Regions from separate parts of the Variovorax sp. YR750 genome, predicted to be linked through region 1. Evidence: predicted binding sites of a transcription regulator. Region 1 holds the regulator's gene; each other region holds the start of a gene.
What was found. The regulator sigma-54, encoded in region 1, starts transcription at its own class of promoters, with help from an activator protein. The targets are predictions, from matches to a motif close to TGGCANGNAANCTGCTTT.
Positions count from the first base shown of each region.

Region 2: glnA (type I glutamate--ammonia ligase) is a predicted target of sigma-54. The motif match lies at 2,808-2,825, and genes of this name have one in related genera.
Region 3: BMY35_RS23480 (ammonium transporter) is a predicted target of sigma-54. The motif match lies at 3,163-3,180, and genes of this name have one in related genera.
Region 4: BMY35_RS36370 (pilin) is a predicted target of sigma-54. The motif match lies at 1,799-1,816, and genes of this name have one in related genera.

Region 1 is NZ_FOBJ01000011.1:146,058-150,758, forward strand. Features, by position in the region: gene lptA (lipopolysaccharide transport periplasmic protein LptA) at 1-232, shown strand, start outside; gene lptB (LPS export ABC transporter ATP-binding protein) at 229-1,023, shown strand; gene rpoN (RNA polymerase factor sigma-54) at 1,045-2,655, shown strand; gene BMY35_RS22515 (phospholipase D family protein) at 2,669-4,270, shown strand; gene BMY35_RS22520 (LysE family translocator) at 4,284-4,701, opposite strand, start outside.
Region 2 is NZ_FOBJ01000005.1:281,925-286,625, forward strand. Features, by position in the region: gene BMY35_RS12875 (sterol desaturase family protein) at 12-986, shown strand; gene BMY35_RS12880 (EI24 domain-containing protein) at 1,037-1,927, shown strand; gene BMY35_RS12885 (competence/damage-inducible protein A) at 1,924-2,724, shown strand; gene glnA (type I glutamate--ammonia ligase) at 2,871-4,286, shown strand; gene BMY35_RS12895 (hypothetical protein) at 4,529-4,701, shown strand, end outside.
Region 3 is NZ_FOBJ01000012.1:44,890-49,590, reverse strand. Features, by position in the region: gene BMY35_RS23490 (M14 family metallopeptidase) at 1-730, opposite strand, end outside; gene BMY35_RS23485 (MBL fold metallo-hydrolase) at 841-1,818, opposite strand; gene BMY35_RS23480 (ammonium transporter) at 1,890-3,092, opposite strand; gene BMY35_RS23475 (LytTR family DNA-binding domain-containing protein) at 3,245-4,213, opposite strand; gene BMY35_RS23470 (acyltransferase family protein) at 4,380-4,701, shown strand, end outside.
Region 4 is NZ_FOBJ01000028.1:34,499-39,199, forward strand. Features, by position in the region: gene BMY35_RS36365 (ATP-binding protein) at 1-1,636, shown strand, start outside; gene BMY35_RS36370 (pilin) at 1,875-2,426, shown strand; gene BMY35_RS36375 (hypothetical protein) at 2,446-2,793, opposite strand; gene BMY35_RS36380 (SEL1-like repeat protein) at 2,826-3,359, opposite strand; gene BMY35_RS38160 (hypothetical protein) at 3,443-3,712, opposite strand; gene BMY35_RS36385 (type IV pilin protein) at 3,993-4,463, shown strand; gene BMY35_RS36390 (GspH/FimT family pseudopilin) at 4,409-4,701, shown strand, end outside.

The DNA of each region.
Region 1 (4,701 bases):
CTACACCGTCAACGGTTCCACCGTGCCGCCGAATACCGCCGTCAACGCCTCGGCCCCGGGCGGGCGCGTCAGGACCATCCTGACCCCCAAGGCCGCCACAGCCCCTGCGGCCGGCGCCTCGGCCCCGGCCGCCGGCGCGAAGGCGCCGCCGCCGGCGCCCACCCCGGCACCCGGCAAGGGCCTGCGCCAGAGCACCACGCTCGGCAGTGACCAGGGAGATACCCGCAAGTGATCGAATCCGCAGGAACGCAGGACGTCAACGGCGCCCCGGGCAGCCGCCTGGTCGCGCGCGGCCTGAAGAAGAGCTACGGCAGCCGCACGGTCGTGAAGGACGTCTCGCTCGACGTACAGAAGGGCGAAGTCGTCGGGCTGCTCGGCCCCAACGGCGCCGGCAAGACCACGTCGTTCTACATGATCGTGGGTCTGGTGCGCGCCGATGCCGGCGACATCACCATCGACGGCGAGCCCATCGCCCACATGCCGATCCACCGCCGCGCCCGCATGGGCCTGAGCTACCTGCCGCAGGAAGCCTCGATCTTCCGCAAGCTCACGGTCGAGGAGAACGTGCGCGCCGTGCTCGAGTTGCAGATGGAGCCCGACGCGAACGGCAAGATGGCCCCGCTGTCGAAGCCGCACATCGAGGAGCGCCTGTCCGAGCTGCTGGCCGACCTGCGCGTCGACCACCTGCGCGATTCGCCCGCGCTCGCGCTGTCGGGCGGCGAGCGCCGCCGCGTCGAGATCGCGCGCGCGCTGGCCACGCAGCCGCGCTTCATCCTGCTGGACGAGCCCTTCGCCGGCATCGACCCGATTGCGGTGATCGAGATCCAGCGGATCATCAGCTTCCTGAAGGAGCGCGGCATCGGCGTGCTCATCACCGATCACAACGTGCGCGAGACGCTGGGCATCTGCGATCACGCCTTCATCATCAGCGACGGGCATGTGCTGGCACAAGGCACGCCTTCGGAGATCGTCGACAACGCCGAGGTACGCAGGGTGTACCTGGGCGAGCACTTCCGCATGTAAGGCGCGGGGGCGGTTTCCACCATGAAGCAAGGGCTGTCCCTTCGCGTTTCGCAGCATCTGGCGCTGACGCCACAGCTGCAGCAGTCGATCAGGCTGCTTCAACTCTCCACGCTCGAACTGAGCCAGGAGGTGGAGCAGATGCTCGACGAGAACCCGTTCCTCGAGCGCACCGCGGAAGAAGCGGCGCGCGAGGAATTCGGGCTCGACACGGCCGATGCCCCGGTTCCGCGCGATGAAGGCGGTGATGGTGGTGAAGGCGGGGACGGCGAGGGCGACTTCGCTTCGCCGGCCGCCAGCAGCGCCTCCACTGCTTCCACCGAAACCGTCACCAGTACGGCCGACACCGACGGCCCCGCCGCCGACATCTCCGAGCGCGAGCCCGACTGGGAAGGCGACGGCACCGTCGACATGGCGCCCGACGACAGCGAATGGGGCAGCGACGCGCCCGCGCGCCAGAACAACCTGGGCGACGACGAGCGCGCCGACGCCACCGAGCTCGCGCGCAGCCAGGAGTCGCTGCAGTCCTTCCTGCATCGCCAGGCGCTGAGCCTGCGCCTCGACGAGAACGACAGCGCCGCGCTGCGCTTCCTGATCGAATCGCTCAACGACGACGGCTACCTCGAAGACTCGCTGCCCGCCCTGGCCTCGGGCCTGGCCGGCGACGACAACGACCAGTTCGACGACCTGGTGCACCACTTCCAGGTGGCGCTCGGCCTGCTGCAGAGCCTGGAGCCCGCCGGCGTCGGCGCGCGCGACCTCGGCGAATGCCTGAGCATCCAGCTGCGCGCCATGGCCAGCGAGGACGAGACCGAGGAAGAGGAGCAGGTCCGCAAGACCGCCATCGCCATCTGCAAGCAGCCGATGGAGCTGCTCGCGCGCCGCGACTTCAAGCGCCTGGCCACGCTCACCCGCAGCAACGAGGACCTGGTGCGCTCGGCGCTGCAGATCATCGCGCGGCTGGAGCCCAAGCCGGGCCGCAGCTTCGTCGACGTCGAGCGCAACATCATCATTCCCGACGTGATCGTCACCAAGACCGGGCGCGGCACGAACGTGAAGTTCCGCGTCATGCTCAACCCCGAGGTGATGCCGCGCCTGCGCGTGCACGACATCTACGCCGGCGCGCTCAAGTCGCACAAGGGCGAGGGCAGCCAGGCGCTGTCGCAGCGGCTGCAGGAGGCGCGCTGGTTCATCAAGAACATCCAGCAGCGCTTCGACACCATCCTGCGCGTGAGCAACGCCATCGTCGAGCGGCAGAAGAGCTACTTCGTGCACGGCGAGCTGGCCATGCGCCCGCTGGTGCTGCGCGAGATCGCCGACGAGCTGGGCCTGCACGAGTCGACCATCTCGCGCGTGACCACCGCCAAGTACATGGCCACGCCCTTCGGCACGGTCGAGCTCAAGTACTTCTTCGGCTCGGCGCTGGGCACCGAGACCGGCGGCAATGCGTCGAGCACCGCGGTGCGCGCGCTCATCAAGCAGTTCGTCGGCTCCGAGAGCGTGAAGAAGCCGCTGTCGGACAGCCAGATCTCCGAGATGCTGAAGGAACAGGGCATCGAGTGCGCGCGCCGCACCGTCGCCAAGTACCGCGAGGCGCTTCGCATCGCTCCCGCCAACCTGCGCAAAGCCCTGTAGAAAGACACCGCCGATGAGCCGGGGCCTGATGTCGCGCTGTGGGCATTGGGTCTTCGCCATGGTGGCGGTGCTGCTGTTCGCAGGCTGCGCCACGCTGCCCGACGAGGCGCCGCGCACGCCCACCAGGGCCATGACCGTCTCGGCCGACACCGCCCTCGGCAAGATCGCGCTGGCTTCCCAGCCCGACCCCGACCTGAGCGGCTTCCGCCTGATGCCCGGCGGCGATTTCGCCTTCGACACCCGCATCCAGCTGGCCCGCCGCGCGCAGCGCACGCTCGACGTGCAGTACTACCAGATCGAGAACGACGAGACCGGCCGCTACCTGCTGCGCACCCTGCGCGACGCCGCCCTGCGCGGCGTGCGCGTGCGGCTGCTGATGGACGACCTCTACACCTCCGGCGAAGACGAGCTGCTGCTGGGCCTCGCCGCCACGCCCAATGTGGAGCTGCGGCTGTTCAACCCGTTCCCGGCCGGGCGCGGCAGCCTGCTGAAGCGCTTCACCGCCTCGCTCTTCGACTTCAGCCGCGTCAACCGGCGCATGCACAACAAGCTGTTCATCGCCGACGGCGCGATGGCGGTGGCGGGCGGGCGCAACATCGGCAACCAGTACTTCAGGCGCACCGCGGGCGAGAACTTCATCGACCTCGATACCTTCGTCACAGGCGCGCTCATCCCGCGCCTGGGCAGTCTCTTCGACCAGTACTGGAACAGCGTCTACGTGCGGCCGATCCAGTCGGTGGCGAGCACCGGCCTGTCGCGCGAGGAGCTGCAGCAACGCTTCGAGCTCGCCACCGGCCCCGACACCACGCCGCCGCCTCCGAGGCCCGCGCCCAACGACCTGCTCGGCTACAGCCCGATGGCGGAAGACCTGGACGCCGGCAAGCTCGGCCTGATCTGGACCACCGCCGAGGCATACGCCGATTCGCCCGAGCGCGTGATCGGCAAGACCGCTTCCTACGGCGGCGTGCCGCTGCTCGACGTGGACAGCGTGCGCTACAACGTGGTCGAGCAGATGCGCCGCGCCCGCTCGGACGTGACCATCGTCTCGCCCTACCTGATCCCGGGCCCCTCGGGGCTGGAGGTGATGCGCGAGATCCGCGGCCGCAACGTGAAGATCAGCGTGGTCACCAACTCGCTGGCCGCCACCGACGAGCCGCTGGTGCACACCGCCTACCGCCGCTACCGCCCCGACATGCTCAAGCTGGGCGCCGACCTCTACGAGCTGAGCACCAACCGCACCCGGCGCAGCGTGCGGCTGGGGCTCTTCGGCACCTCGGTGGGCAGGCTGCACGCCAAGTCGGCGGTGATCGACCGGCGCATTCTTTTCGTCGGCTCGATGAATTTCGACCCGCGCTCAGAAACGCACAACACCGAGATCGGCCTCTTCATCCGCAGCCCCGAGATGGCGCAGCAGGCGCTCAAGCTCATCGACGTGCTCAAGCAGCAGGGCGCCTACAGGCTGCGCTTCGCCGAGAGCAGCAACGAGTCGCGCATCGAATGGGTCAGCGACGACGCCGGCAAGCTCACCGTGCTGACCGAGGAGCCCGACTCCGGCTTCTGGGACCGGACCATGCTCGAGATCCTGGCGCCGCTGACGCCGGAGAGCCTGCTCTGAGCCTCGACGCCGCTCAGTGGCCGCCGCGCACGGCCGACCACACGAGCCGAAGGCCCAGCAGGCCCATCACGCCGCCTGCCGCGCGGTCGATCCAGACCTTGTAGCGCAGGTAGGCCGAGCGCGGCGCCGCAGAGGACAGCGCCAGCGCGACGATCGAATACCAGCCCGTCTCGATGCAGAAGATGACTGCCGGCACGGCCAGCGCCAGCACCAGCGGCACCTCGCGCGGCAGGAAGGCCGCGAAGATGCTCGCGTAGACCACCGCCGTCTTCGGGTTGCTCACCTGCGTGGCCAGGCCCAGCAGGAAGGTGCGCTTGCCGCGACCCTGCGGGCGCTGCGAGGAATCGACGGCCTCCTGCGCCACGGCCAGCGGCTGCCGCGCGCCACGCCAGATGCGAAAGCCGAGGTAGACGAGATAAGCGCCGCCCAGC
Region 2 (4,701 bases), on a different contig from region 1:
GCTTCCTGATCGTGATCGACTGGCTGACAGACGCCTTTTCCGCCATGCAGGGCTGGTTCTTCGAGACCGCCGTGCAGCCGCTGGTCTACGCCGTGGGCCTGGGTGGCTGGACCGAGGACGCCTTCGACGCCACCGGCTGGCTGCTGGTGGGCGTCATCCAGATCCTGGTGCTGATCGCGGTGATCGGCCCGCTGCAGCGCTGGCGCTCGGTGGAGCCCGTGGTCGACCGCCACGCGATCCGCATCGACGTGCTCTACACGCTGATCCACCGGCTGGGGCTGTTCCGGCTGGCGCTCTTCTTCACGCTGCAGCCCTTCTTCGATGACGCCCTGGGCGCGCTGCGCACGGCGGGGTGGGGCACCTTCCACCTCGACGAGGTGTGGCCCGGCGTGACCGACATCGCGTGGGTGGCCTTCGCCATCTACCTCGTGGTGCTCGATTTCGTGGGCTACTGGATCCATCGCGGCCAGCACCAGTTCAACTGGTGGTGGGGCCTGCATTCGCTGCACCACTCGCAGCGCCAGATGACCATGTGGAGCGACGACCGCAACCACCTGCTCGACGACATCGTCCACGACACGCTGATCGTCATCGTGGCGCAGCTCATCGGCGTGGCGCCGGGGCAGTTCATCGCCTTCGTTGCCTTCACCCAGCTCAGCGAGAGCCTGCAGCATGCCAACCTGCGGCTGAGCTTCGGCGCCATCGGCGAGCGGCTGTGGATCAGCCCGCGCTTCCACCGGCTGCATCACAGCATCGGGCTGGGGCATGAATCGAACGGCCGCAGCACGCTCGGTGGCCACAACTTCGGCGTGCTGCTGCCCTGGTGGGACATGCTGTTCCGCACCGCCAACTTCGAGGACCGCTACGACCCGACCGGCATCCGCGACCAGGTCGAGCCCGGCGCCGACGGCCGCGTGCGCGAGTACGGCCGGGGCTTCTGGGCCCAGCAGTGGCTCGGGCTGAAGCGAATGGTCGGTCGCGGCTGAGGGGCTCCGGGCCCTGAGCGGCCCGCCCGAGGCGTTATCCTCGCTGCTTCATGCGCCTGCTCCTCGACTCCTTCTGGCGCGCGGTCGCCTACTGCATGCTGCCGCGCGTGATTGTGCTGTCGCTGCTTCCGCTGGGGCTGATGATCGTGCTGGCCTCGCTGCTCGGCTACTTCTACTGGGACGCCGCGGTGAACTGGACGCGCGGCGCGCTCGACGCCTGGCCGCTGCTGTCGAGCTTCTGGGCCTGGATCGGCCGTCTCTTCTCGGGCGACGTCACCTCGGCGCTGGCTGCGCTGGTCGTGGTGTTCGCCGCCACGCCGGTGATCGTGGTGGTCTGCCTGCTGATCGTGGCCGGCTTGATGGCTCCCGCCCTGACCAAGCTGGTGGGCGTGCGGCGCTTTCCGGCGCTCGAGCAAAAGAAGGGCGCCTCGTTCTTCGGCAGCGTCGCGCGCTCGCTGGGCGCCACCGTCCTGGCGCTGATCGCCCTCGTCGTTTCGATGCCGCTGTGGCTCATTCCGCCGCTGGTGCTGATATTGCCGCCGCTGATCTGGGGCTGGCTCACCTACCGCGTGATGAGCTTCGACGCGCTGGCCGAGCACGCCAGCCCCGAGGAGCGCGCCGCGCTGCTGCGCGCGCACCGGCTTCCGCTGCTGTGCATCGGCGTGCTGTGCGGCTACCTGGGCGCCGCGCCCAGCATCGTCTGGGCCTCGGGCCTGCTGTTCGCCGCCGCATTCTTCGTGCTGGTGCCGATCGCCATCTGGATCTACACGCTGGTTTTCGCCTTCTCGGCCCTGTGGTTCGCTCACTACTGCCTCGATGCGCTCGCGCAGCTTCGCGCCCAGCGCGCGGCGGCCGAAGCACCGGCTGCCGGCGGCGGCACGCCGGCCATCGAGGCCGACGAAGCCAGCAAGGCCGCTCTTTCCCAATGGGGTTCTCCATGACACGCGCATTCGGTCTCATCGTCGTCGGCGACGAGATCCTTTCCGGCAAGCGTGCCGACAAGCACATGGCCAAGGTCATCGAACTGCTTGCCGCGCGCGGCCTTCAACTGAGCTGGGCCGAGTACGTGGGCGACGAGCCCGAACGCATCACCGCCGCGCTCGAGCGGGCCTTCGCCTCTGGCGACATCGTCTTCTCGACCGGCGGCATCGGCGCCACGCCCGACGACCACACCCGCCAATGCGCCGCGAAGGCGCTGGGCGTGCAACTGGCGCTGCACCCCGAGGCCGAGCTGCTGATCCGCGAGCGCATGCAGGACACCGCGCGCGAGCAGGGCCTGCCCTACGAGCCCGACCGGGCCGACAACGTGCATCGGCTCAACATGGGCGTGTTTCCGCAGGGCGCCACGCTCATCTACAACCCGTACAACAAGATCCCGGGCTTCAGCGTCGGCGACGTGCACTTCGTGCCGGGCTTCCCCGTCATGGCCTGGCCGATGATCGAATCCGTGCTCGACGGCCGCTATGCCGGTCTGTTCGCCAGCAAGACCGTCGCCGAGAAATCCGTGATCGTTTTCGGTGCCATGGAGGCCACGCTGACGCCGCTCATGCAGGCCATCGAGGCCACCCACGCCGGAATCAAGGTGTTCAGCCTGCCCAGTGTCGACCATCCGACTTACGGCCGGCACATCGAACTGGGCGTCAAGGGCAATGCCGAGCGGCTCGATGCCGCATATGCTCAGCTGATCGAAGGCCTGCACACTTTTGACGCCAAGCTCGGCCCCGAATTGGTGCGATAAAAATCAATGCACCAAAATAGTGAATTTCCGCCTTCATTTGGGTTCTGCGGCGGCCATCGAAGCCTCATCCGGTGAGGCGACAATGGCACAGAAACTGCATCCCACGTCCCTGTATTCCTAACCACCATCCAACTCAGGAGAAACTGATGGCAAAGACCGTCGCCGATGTACTCAAGCTCGTCAAGGAAAACGAGGTCAAGTTCGTCGACTTCCGCTTCACCGATACCCGCGGCAAAGAGCAGCACGTGACCGTGCCGGTCTCGGCTTTCGATGAAGACAAATTCACCTCGGGCCACGCATTCGACGGCTCGTCCATCGCCGGCTGGAAGGGGATCGAAGCTTCGGACATGCAGCTCATGCCCGACCCGAACACCGCCAACATCGATCCCTTCTTCGAAGAAACGACGCTGATCCTGACCTGCGACGTGATCGACCCCGCCGACGGCAAGGCCTACGAGCGCGATCCGCGTTCGCTCGCCAAGCGCGCCGAGGCCTACATGAAGGCATCGGGCCTGGGCGACACCGCCTACTTCGGTCCGGAACCCGAATTCTTCGTGTTCGACGGCGTGCGCTGGAAGAACGACATGTCGGGCTGCTTCGTGAAGATCGAATCCGAAGAAGCCTCGTGGAACACCGACAAGGAGTTCGAACACGGCAATACCGGCCACCGTCCCGCGGTCAAGGGCGGCTACTTCCCGGTTCCCCCGGTCGACAGCTTCCAGGACATGCGCTCGGAAATGTGCCTGGTGCTCGAATCGCTGGGCATCCCGGTCGAAGTTCACCACCATGAAGTGGCCAACGCCGGCCAGATGGAACTGGGCACCAAGTTCAGCACGCTGGTCCAGCGCGCCGACTGGGTCCAGTTGCAGAAGTACGTGATCCACAACGTGGCCCACGCCTACGGCAAGACCGCCACCTTCATGCCCAAGCCCATCGTCGGCGACAACGGCTCCGGCATGCACGTGCACCAGTCGGTCTGGAAGGACGGCAAGAACCTGTTCGCCGGCGACGGCTATGCAGGCCTCTCGGACTTCGCCCTGCACTACATCGGCGGCATCATCAAGCACGCCCGTGCCCTGAACGCCATCACGAACCCCGGCACCAACAGCTACAAGCGCCTGGTCCCCGGCTTCGAAGCTCCGGTGAAGCTGGCCTACTCGGCCAAGAACCGCTCGGCATCGATCCGCATCCCGTTCGTGGCCAACCCGAAGGGCCGCCGCGTCGAAGCGCGCTTCCCCGATCCGCTGATGAACCCGTACCTGGGCTTCGCCGCGCTGCTGATGGCCGGTCTCGACGGCGTGGAAAACAAGATCCACCCGGGCGAAGCCGCCAGCAAGGACCTGTACCACCTGCCGCCGGAAGAAGACGCGCTGATCCCGACCGTCTGCCACAGCCTCGACCAGGCCCTGGAATACCTGGACAAGGACCGTGCGTTCCTGACCAAGGGCGGCGTGTTCACCGATGCCTACATCGACGCGTACATCGAACTGAAGATGCAGGAAGTCACGCGCTTCCGCATGGCGACGCACCCCGTCGAGTTCGACATGTATTACTCCCTGTAATTGGCTCGCCCCCAGGCGCGCACTTCGTGTCGCTACGCCAACCCCCTTCCGGGGGCGATACCTGCGGCCCGGCAGAGCCGGTTCCGCGGTATCTCCCGAAGGGGCAGTGATTGGGGATGTAAGCCTGATGGGTTATGGAAGGACGGCCTGGCCGTCCTTTTTCTTTGGGGTGGAACATCTGGTCACTTTTACCGTCGAATTGCACGAAAATGCCCCTTTGTCGCCGCTCTCCACCGATACACATGAAGACAGCTTCCCTCATCTTTCTGGCCGGTTCACTGATCGCGCTGCCGGCGCTCGCGCAGGAGCGTGTCTGGCGTTGCGGCAACGAGTACACCAACAACGCCACCATCGCGCAGCAGAAGGGCTGCAAGATCATGGAAGGCGGCAACGTCACGGTCGTGCAGGGCACGCG
Region 3 (4,701 bases), on a different contig from region 1:
GGAAACGCCGCTGCGGCTCGGCCGGCGGGGTGGCCGGGTCCTTGTCGACGAGGCCGAAGTAGGCGAGGAAGTCGTAGGTGACGGCGGTGGCCAGATCGGAGGCCGAGCGCAGGAAGTGCTGGCCGCACTCGACCACCATCGCCACGCCCTTGCCGTCGGGGCCGCCGTGGCTTCCGTACTGGATGAGCGGCGTGCCCGAGCCCAGGCCATCGGGCATCACGAGGTGCACCGAGGGGCGGCCGATGGCCAGCGCGACCTTGGCGTTGCGCTCGAAGCCCGGGTACACCCAGAAAGGCACGACGGGCTGGCTGGTCGAGTGGATGTCGAGGATGTGGTCGGCCGCCTCGACCACCGGGCGCAGGATGCGCGCGCGGCTGAGTTCGGGGCTGTCCTCGGTGCCGTCGAGCCATTCGGGCGACCAGATGCGGTTGAGGTTGTGCACGAGCTGCCGGCTGTCGAAGGGCAGCGCCTCGTTGAAGGATTCGTACGCGGCCACGTTGGCGAAGCTCACGGTGAGCGTGCCGATCTTCGGGCGCACGTCGTTGTCGAGCAGGTGCGTGGCGGCCGTCATGCCGCAGATCTCGTTGCCGTGCGTGAGCGCGTTGATCAGCACGTGCGGGCCGGGCTTGCCGGACTCGAAGCGATGCACGTAGTCGACGCCCACGTTGCCCTTGCGGTAGGCGGAGAGGTCGCGGGGAAGGACTTCGAGGGCGGGGGGAGCTTGGGTCATGGGGCGAATGGTTGAAGCGAAGCGACCGGCAAGTTTGCTACAGGGCGCGCGTTCGCGCCCGCCCGCGCGGCAACACCGGCGCGCGACGCTCAACCTTCACCCCGGGCCGGCTATCGAATCTGCTGGTAGTCCACCGGCCCCCAGACGTAGCCCTTGCCCTCGGCCCGCACGTGGCCCAGCCCCGGGAACGGCAGGTGCGCGCTGCCCACCAGGTAGCGGCCCTTGGCCGCATCGGCGTACGCCTTCTTGCGCTCGGACGCCGCCGGCTTCGAGTCGACGTCGAAGGAGATGGTGATCTGCGGCTGCGCGAACTGCACCGCGGCCACGTGCATCAGGTCGCCCCACAGCACCAGCTTCTGGCCCTTGGACTCGACGACGTAGATGTTGTGGCCGGGCGTGTGGCCGTGGGCCGGCACGGCCCTGATGCCGGGTGCCAGCTCGGTGCCGCCCTTCATGCCCTTGAACTTGCCGGCTTCCACGTACGGGTTCAGCGAGGCCATCGCGCCCTGGAAGAAGCCCTTCATCTCGGCCGAGGCCTTCTCCAGGTTGGCCTTGTTCAGCCAGAAGTCGGCGTCTTCCTGTCCGGCGTGGATGGTGGCGTTGGGAAAGACCAGCTTGCCGTCCTGCACGAGGCCGCCGACGTGGTCGCCGTGCATGTGGGTGATGAGCACGTCGTCGACCTGGTCGGGCTGGTAGCCCGCGGCCTTGAGGTTGGCCTGCAGGTTGCCGAGCGTGGGGCCGAAGAGGCCGCCGGCGCCGGTGTCGACCAGCACCAGCTTGCTGCCGGTGTTGATGAGGTAGCCGTTCACCGAGGTGGGCACGGCGTCCTTCTCGAAGCCCCGGTCGAGCAGCTTGCCGACCTGTGCCTGGGTGGTGTTGGTGAGCAGCTTCTTGGGTTCGAGGTCGAGGGTGCCGTCGAAGAGCGCCGTCACCTCGAAGTCGCCGAGCATCATGCGGTAGAAGCCCGGCGCCTGGGTCTTGACCTGCGGCGCGCCAGCCAGCGCCGTGGAAGAGAACGAAAGCATCAGCAGGCTGCCGGCCAGCGCGGCGATGCCCTGGCGCAGCCAGCGAGCGGGTGTTGTTGTCATGGTTCGGCTCCTCGGTGGTTTGAAGGGGCGCCGAGAATAGCCGAGGCAGGCCGGCCCTGCTGGGCGCCTGCCTACCAGTTGACCTCACGCTCCGGCGTGGCCGAGATGTGATGGATCGACAGGTCCGCGCCGTCGTATTCCTCCTCCTGCGACAGCCGCAGTCCCGCCACCGCCTTCAGTGCGCCGTACACCGCCGCACCGGCCAGCGCCGCCCAGGCCACACCCATGACGGTGCCGATGAGCTGCGCCCACACGTTCACGCCGCCGATGCCGCCCAGCGCCTGCGTGCCGAAGATGCCGGCCGCGATGCCGCCCCAGGTGCCGCACAGGCCGTGCAACGGCCACACGCCCAGCACGTCGTCGATCTTCCATTTGTTCTGCGTAAGCGTGAACAGCTTGACGAAGATGCCGCCCGCCACGCCGCCCACCACCAGCGCGCCCAGCGGGTGCATCAGGTCGGAGCCGGCGCACACCGCCACGAGGCCGGCGAGCGGGCCGTTGTAGACGAAGCCGGGGTCGTTCTTGCCCATGGCCAGCGCCACCAGCGTGCCGCCAACCATCGCCATCAGCGAGTTGACGGCCACCAGGCCCGAGATCTTGTCGATGCTCTGCGCGCTCATCACGTTGAAGCCGAACCAGCCCACGCACAGCACCCAGGCGCCGAGGGCCAGGAAGGGAATGTTCGACGGCGGATGCGCGCTCAGCGAGCCGTCGCCGCGGTAGCGGTTGCGCCGCGCGCCCAGCAGCAGCACCGCCGGCAGCGCCAGCCAGCCGCCCACCGCGTGCACCACCACCGAGCCCGCGAAGTCGTGGAACTCGTGGCCGGTGAGCGAGGCGATCCATTCCTGGATGCCGAAGTGCTTGTTCCAGGCGATGCCCTCGAAGAGCGGATAGACGAAGCCGACGATCACCGCCGTGGCGATCAGCTGCGGCCAGAACTTGGCGCGCTCGGCGATGCCGCCCGAGATGATGGCCGGAATGGCCGCGGCGAAGGTCAGCAGGAAGAAGAACTTCACGAGCTCGTAGCCGCTCTTTGCCGACAGTTCGGTGGCGCTCACGAAGAAATGCGTGCCGTAGGCCACGCCGTAGCCCACCAGGAAATACACGATGGTCGAGACCGAGAAGTCGACCAGGATCTTCACCAGCGCATTGACCTGGTTCTTCTTGCGCACGGTGCCCAGTTCGAGAAAGGCAAAGCCGGCGTGCATGGCCAGGACCATGATGGCGCCGAGAAGGATGAACAGCGCATCTGCGCCCTGTTTGAGTGCGTCCATTGGAGCTTCTTGCGGATTTTTGGTTTGAATTGGTGCGCCGCACCCGAATCAACCAGCGCGGCCGGTCAATGAAGCAAAAATGGTGCCAAAAAGCTCTTTGATGGTGCGAAATGAACCAATAACGGGCCACTCACAGCCCATCGCGCACCGGATCAGGCCGCGCCGATGCCCGTGCGCAGGGCGTCCCGGTAGCGCCGGCTGCACGGCACGGTGGTGCCGTCATGCATGTGCAGCCGGGCGTCGCCGCCGTCCAGCGGCTCGATTTCCTTGATGCGCCCCAGGTTCACCGCATGGCTGCGGTGCACGCGCGCGAAGAGCGTGGGGTCGAGCTGGGTCAGGAAGTCAGTCAGCGTGGAGCGCAGCAGGTAGTCGTGGCCGTTGACGTGCAGGCCGACGTAGTTGCCCTCGGCCTGGAGCCAGTCGATGTCGGTGGCGGCGATGAGAAATTCGCGGCGCAGCTTGCGCACCAGGAAGCGCTCGGGGCGCGCGGGCGGCGGTGGTGGTGATGGCGGCGGCTGGGGTGTTTCCGGCACCGGGGGTTCGAAACCCTCCGGTTCCGCCAAAGCCGGAGCTGGGGCTGGAGGCGGCATCGCCACGCCCTCCTCCGGCGCGTCGAGCACCCGCGCCTCGCCCTGCAGGCGCAGCAGGAACAGCCGGTAGGCCCAGATGCCGAAGACGATGCTCACGTACACCCGCACGTCCTTCAGGTACTCGTAGCTCCACTGGCCGGCCCAGCCCCAGAAGTCGTAGCGTTCCCCCGCCATGGCATAGACCAGCGCCCGCAGCCCGAACATTCCAACCACGTGGGCTACGCTGAACACCACGCTCGCCACCAGGTGCAAGCCCAGGAAGCGCGGCAGATGGGTGCGCGCCAGCGGCGACAGCCGGCGCTCGACGGCCGCCAGCACCGGCACCAGCAGCAGCAACACCAGGTGGCTCGACCCTTCCCAGGTCGCGACCTCCCAGTTGGGCCGGGGCACAGCCCGGATGCGCATGTCGACGATCGCCACCATCGTGCTGAACACGGCCTGAAGGCTCATCAGCACGATCCAGAAAGCCACCTCCAGCGGGCGGCGGATCGGTGCATAGCGCTCGTACAGATTCTTGCGGGGGTCTCCCATGCGGGGAATTCTCGCGAAAACGGGCCCCAGGGCTGGCTTTTTCGTCCCGGATTTCGTCCCCGCCGGCCACCGCTCGTCACAAAGCCGGGGCGATCCGTCCCCTGGCCACGCCGTGCGGAGGCGGCCGGATCGAGCATGGCGGCCTTCCCGCTTCGAGGAACCGCCCATGACCGCCGACCCCGCCCCGCCCGACCACCGCCGCCACGACATCGACGCCCTGCGCGCGCTGGCCTTCCTCTTCGTCATCCTCTATCACGTGGGCATGCACTACGTGGCCGACTGGCCCTGGCACCTCAAGAGCCCGCACGCGGCCGAGTGGCTGCAATGGCCGATGCGCGTCCTGAACCTGTGGCGCATGGACCTGGTCTTTTTGATCTCGGGCGTGTCGCTCGGCTTCCTGAGCCGGGGCCAGGGCACATGGGGACTGCTGCGCAGCCGGGGCCTGCGGCTGATGCTGCCGCTGGTCTTCGGCATGGCCGTGATCGTTC
Region 4 (4,701 bases), on a different contig from region 1:
GGCTCCGCCGGCGCCTCCGCCTTCATCACAACAACAGCAGCAACAGCAGCCATCGCCGCCCACCGGCACGACAACCCAGTCGCCGCCAGGCAGTGCTCCGGCCGCAGATCCGGCGGGCGGCCCCTCCGCATCGCCCCGGTCATCCACGCCGGCCGCAACACCCGAGCCTGGCGCCACGCCACCGACCACGAGTTCTCCGGGCGGCACGACGACAGCACCACCGTCCGGCACCACGGGCGCGACAGGCACGCCGCCATCGCCTTCCCCCGCACCGGCGCCACCCGCGACGGCCATCGCGCCGAGAGCACCTGAGCCGGCCTCGCCATCACAGACGGCACCGCCGGGCATGGCTCGCGGCCAGCCCACGGCACCATCGATGCAACCCGGAGGCAACATGCGAGGCCTGCCGCCGGTCGTCGAGAGCCCGCCACCGCGCGAGGCCCCTTCCAGGGCGGAAGCTCCTCCGTCGACTCCCGCGCCGCTGCCACGCTCCGAATCCGTTGCACGCCCTTCCTCGCCCAACCCCGCCCCGGCGGCAAGCACGGCACCGCCAGCGGCAGTCACGGCCGAGCCGCCACGCGCGCCCGCCAACACCGAGGCCACGACCACCGAGACCTCCGACACCGCGCGCCCCGCCACGCGCGGCCTCTTCGGACTCGCGCCCGCTCCCTTCGTCGAGGGCGACTTCATCGCCGCCGTGTACACGCCCGAGGGCAGCTGGGTGGTGGTGCAGCCGGCGCCCGAGTCCTTTCCCAATGCCTGGCAGCGCCGCGTGCTGCTGTGGTTCCTGATCGCGGCGGCCATCGTCGCGCCTGCGGGCTGGCTGTTCTCGCGCCGGCTGGTGCGTCCCATCGCCGGCTTCGCGCGCGCGGCCGACCAGCTCGGCCGCGACCCGTCGGCACCGGTGATGGCACTCGAAGGCCCCGCCGAGATAGGCCGCGCCGCGCAGGCCTTCAACCGCATGCAGGCGCGGCTGCGCAGCTTCGTCGACGACCGCACGGTGATGATCGGCGCCATCAGCCACGACCTGCGCACGCCCCTCACGCGCCTGCGCTTCCGCATCGAGGATGTTCCCGACGACGTGCGCGCCGGCATGCTTGAGGACGTACAGGAGATGGAGCTCATGATCGGCTCCGTGCTCAGCTTCATCCGCGACGCCTCGGTGGTGACCGCGCGCGAGCGCATGGACCTCGCGAGCCTCGTCGAGGACGTGGTCGAGCAGGCCGCGTTCGTCGGCAAGGACGTGCAGCTGCGGCGCACGGAACACGCACCGGTGGAGGTCGACGTGATCGGCATGCGCCGCGTGCTCGACAACCTCATCGAGAACGCCGTCAAGTACGGCCGCCTGGCACGCGTGCGCCTGTTCACCGACGGCCCCGACGCCGTGGTCGAGATCGGCGACCGCGGACCGGGCCTGCCCGCCAGCGAACTCGAGCAGGTCTTCAAACCCTTCTACCGCACCGTGCAGGCCCGCTCTTCGAGCGCGGCCGGCAGCGGGCTAGGGCTTGCCGTGTGCCGTTCGATCGCGCGCGCGCACGGCGGGGACGTGGTGCTGAAGACGGGCTCGCACGGGCTGGTCGCGCAGGTGCGCGTGCCTCTGATGCTCGAAGCGCAGCGGCTTGCAGCCGCGCATTGAACGGCACACGCCAACGCGCATCGATACGACACGACGGATGACACCACCGGCGAGATGCCATGGCACGCACGGCCGCGCGTCATGACGAAGCGGCACGAATGTACACGCGCCTTTACGTCCTGAAACACCTGCTCGAACGCGCATGAACCACCCCTGGACGGGTGGCATGCGGACTGCAGAAAGAAGCACGTCCCGGAGATCTTTCCGGGCGCACTTTCTCAACTGCAGGAGTTTCACAATGAACTGTCGTTCCTTCGCACGCAACGTGCAAAAGGGTTTCACTCTTATCGAATTGATGATCGTCGTGGCGATCATCGGTATCCTGGCTGCTGTGGCGCTGCCAGCTTATCAGGACTACACGGTGCGCGCGCGCGTGACCGAAGGGCTCGGACTGGCACAGGGCGCGAAGAACATGGTCGCCACCGACGGTACGAGCACCACCGAACTGGCCAACGTGCTGACCACCTGGAATGCACAGAACACCAATACCGGCGCGAACTCCAAGTACGTCAACAGCGTGCAGATCGCCGACGGCGGCATCATCACGGTGACGTTCAACGCAACTGCGGTCGGCGTTGCAACTGGGGCCAACACGCTCATCCTCTCGCCCTATGTTCGCTCAGCCGGCGCGGGCACCGCGATCACGCTGGCTTCGGCGCTGTCGACGGGAGTGAGCGGCGCCATCGACTGGGCCTGCACCAGCGCCACGAACGTTTCCGCAACGAATGCCAACATGGCTGCCACCACGGGCACGCTGCTCGCCAAGTACGCACCGGCAACCTGCCGCTGATACGCGAACCGACTTCCCGTCAGCCGCCTTCGGGCGGTTTTTTTATTCCCGTTTCCAAGGTACTCGACTCCTGCGCCTTGGCCTTCCTGTAGGCCGCCTCCACGAGCGCCTCGCACTTTCCAGCGCCTGCGGTTTCGTAGCAGCTCTGCTGGAAGGTGCGGTACATGCCCAGCGCCACACGAGCAGCCATTCGTTCACCTGTTGGCGATGATGGCGCCTCGGCGCATTCATAGAGATCCGGCATACCCACCGCATCGCACTTCTGCTGCGCCGCTATCACGCCACGAGCCACGACGCTCGCACCGAAGTCGGCCTGCTCGTCGTCGGGCATGTGCGAGCCGCCGCACCCCGCCAGCACGACGACCACGAGAGGAGTGATTCGGCGCAATGAGCGCATGGCTAGGCGTCCCCGCGCCCGGCCCTCATGCCCTGGATCTGCTGGCAAGCCACCAAGTGGCCCAGCGAAGCCGCCTTGGCGATCCACATGATCGCGAGGCTCTCGTCCTTGGGGACTCCCAGGCCGGACGCATGGCAGTTCCCGAGCCACTGCATGGCGTCGGCGTTGCCTTGCGCGGCGGCAAGATCGAACCAGTAGACGGCCGCGCCGAAGCGGCCAGCGACAAAGAACATAGCGCCGGCATCGACCTGCGCATACGCGTCACCGCTGTCGGCCTTCACGATCACGTGCAGCTCCTCGCCGGTCAACGCGATGTCGATGAGGTCGAGGATCTGCGCAAGGGCAAGCATTGCTCTTCCACGCGAGTCTTCCTCGTGCTTGGCGATCGTTCCATCCGACACACGCCGCCACAACGTTCGCTTGCTGATGCCGGTCATTGCGATGGCGGCTTCGAGACTGATGGCATCGGGTCTCAGCGCCGGCTCGTCATTGGGCGCGAGGCCTCCGTGCTCACCAGTTGATTCGGCGTGCTTCATCACCCTTCGGCCGGTTCCCGCAGACGATCTCTGTCGATCTGCTTCGCTTCGCCGACTGCTGCGTGGCAGCGGTTTCTGCACCGTCATTTGCGAGGCGCAACGCCGGCAGGCGGTGGCGGCATGCGATCACCGCCCTGCGATGGTTTCGTGAAGCCCGCCTTGGTCATGCACGCCGTCATCGCGGTCTGATCGGGACCACCGTTCGAATCCTTTGCAACGCTTGCAGCGCAACTCTTCAACGCAGCTTCCACAGCCGTGCCGCCACCATCCGCTGTTGTCGATGCTGCGCATGCAACCGTCGCAAAGCCCGTCATGCACGCCAGGGCCAGGGACAGCCGGATCTTTTCTCTCATCAATCATTTCTCCTGAACATCGTTGAACTCGATGCAAGGCGAAATGCATGCCAGCAGAAGAGGCTTCGGCCTCTTTCTTTTCAGCAATCACTTCTCCTGAACATCGGCCAATCCGATACGACATGGATGCTCGGAGACAAAGTCGGAGGAACCTCGGATTCAGCGCTTCCAACGCGCACACAAACCCCAACGCATCAGCGAGATTCCTCCCAAATTGCGTGTTCGACTCGGCGTCCAGGAAGTTTCCCGTTGCTTCCGATACACGAGGAGAAGAATCACCATGACGCGGCTGCAGAAGACGCCCCAGGAGTTCCATGCGCGGGCGCGCGGCTTCACCTTGATCGAGGTGATGGTCACCGTGGCGATCGTGGCGATCCTCGCGGCGATCGCACTGCCTTCCTACACGGACTACGTCCGGCGCGGTCGCATCCCGGAGGCGACCTCCAACCTTTCGGCCAGCAACGCAAAGATGGAGCAGTGGTTCCAGGATGCCAAGAGCTACTACGCCACGGGTTCCACCAGCACATGCGGCGTGAGCATCTCCAACACCAACCTGAAGTACTTCACGCTCACCTGCACGCCGAGCTCGTCCACGAGCTACACCATCACTGCCACCGGCTCGTCCGCCATGGCCGGCTTCGTCTACACCATCGACCAGGACGGCACCCGTACGTCCACCATCACTGGCGTATCGGGATGGACCTCGTCCTCGTCGAGCTGCTGGATCACGAACAGGGGCGGGAGTTGCTGATGCGGGCACGGCCGCTTTCGATGCGGGGATTCGGCTTGATCGAGTTGATGGTGGGCATCACGATCCTGGCGATCCTGACCCTGCTGGCCGCCCCCTGGTTCGGTGACTGGACACGCAACACGCGCCTGCGCAGCGCGGCCGAGACACTGCGCTCCGATCTGCAGATGGCCAGGGCGGAAGCCATCCGGCGCAACACCGGCACGCGGCTTCAGTTCGTCACTTCGCTGGACGCCGGTTG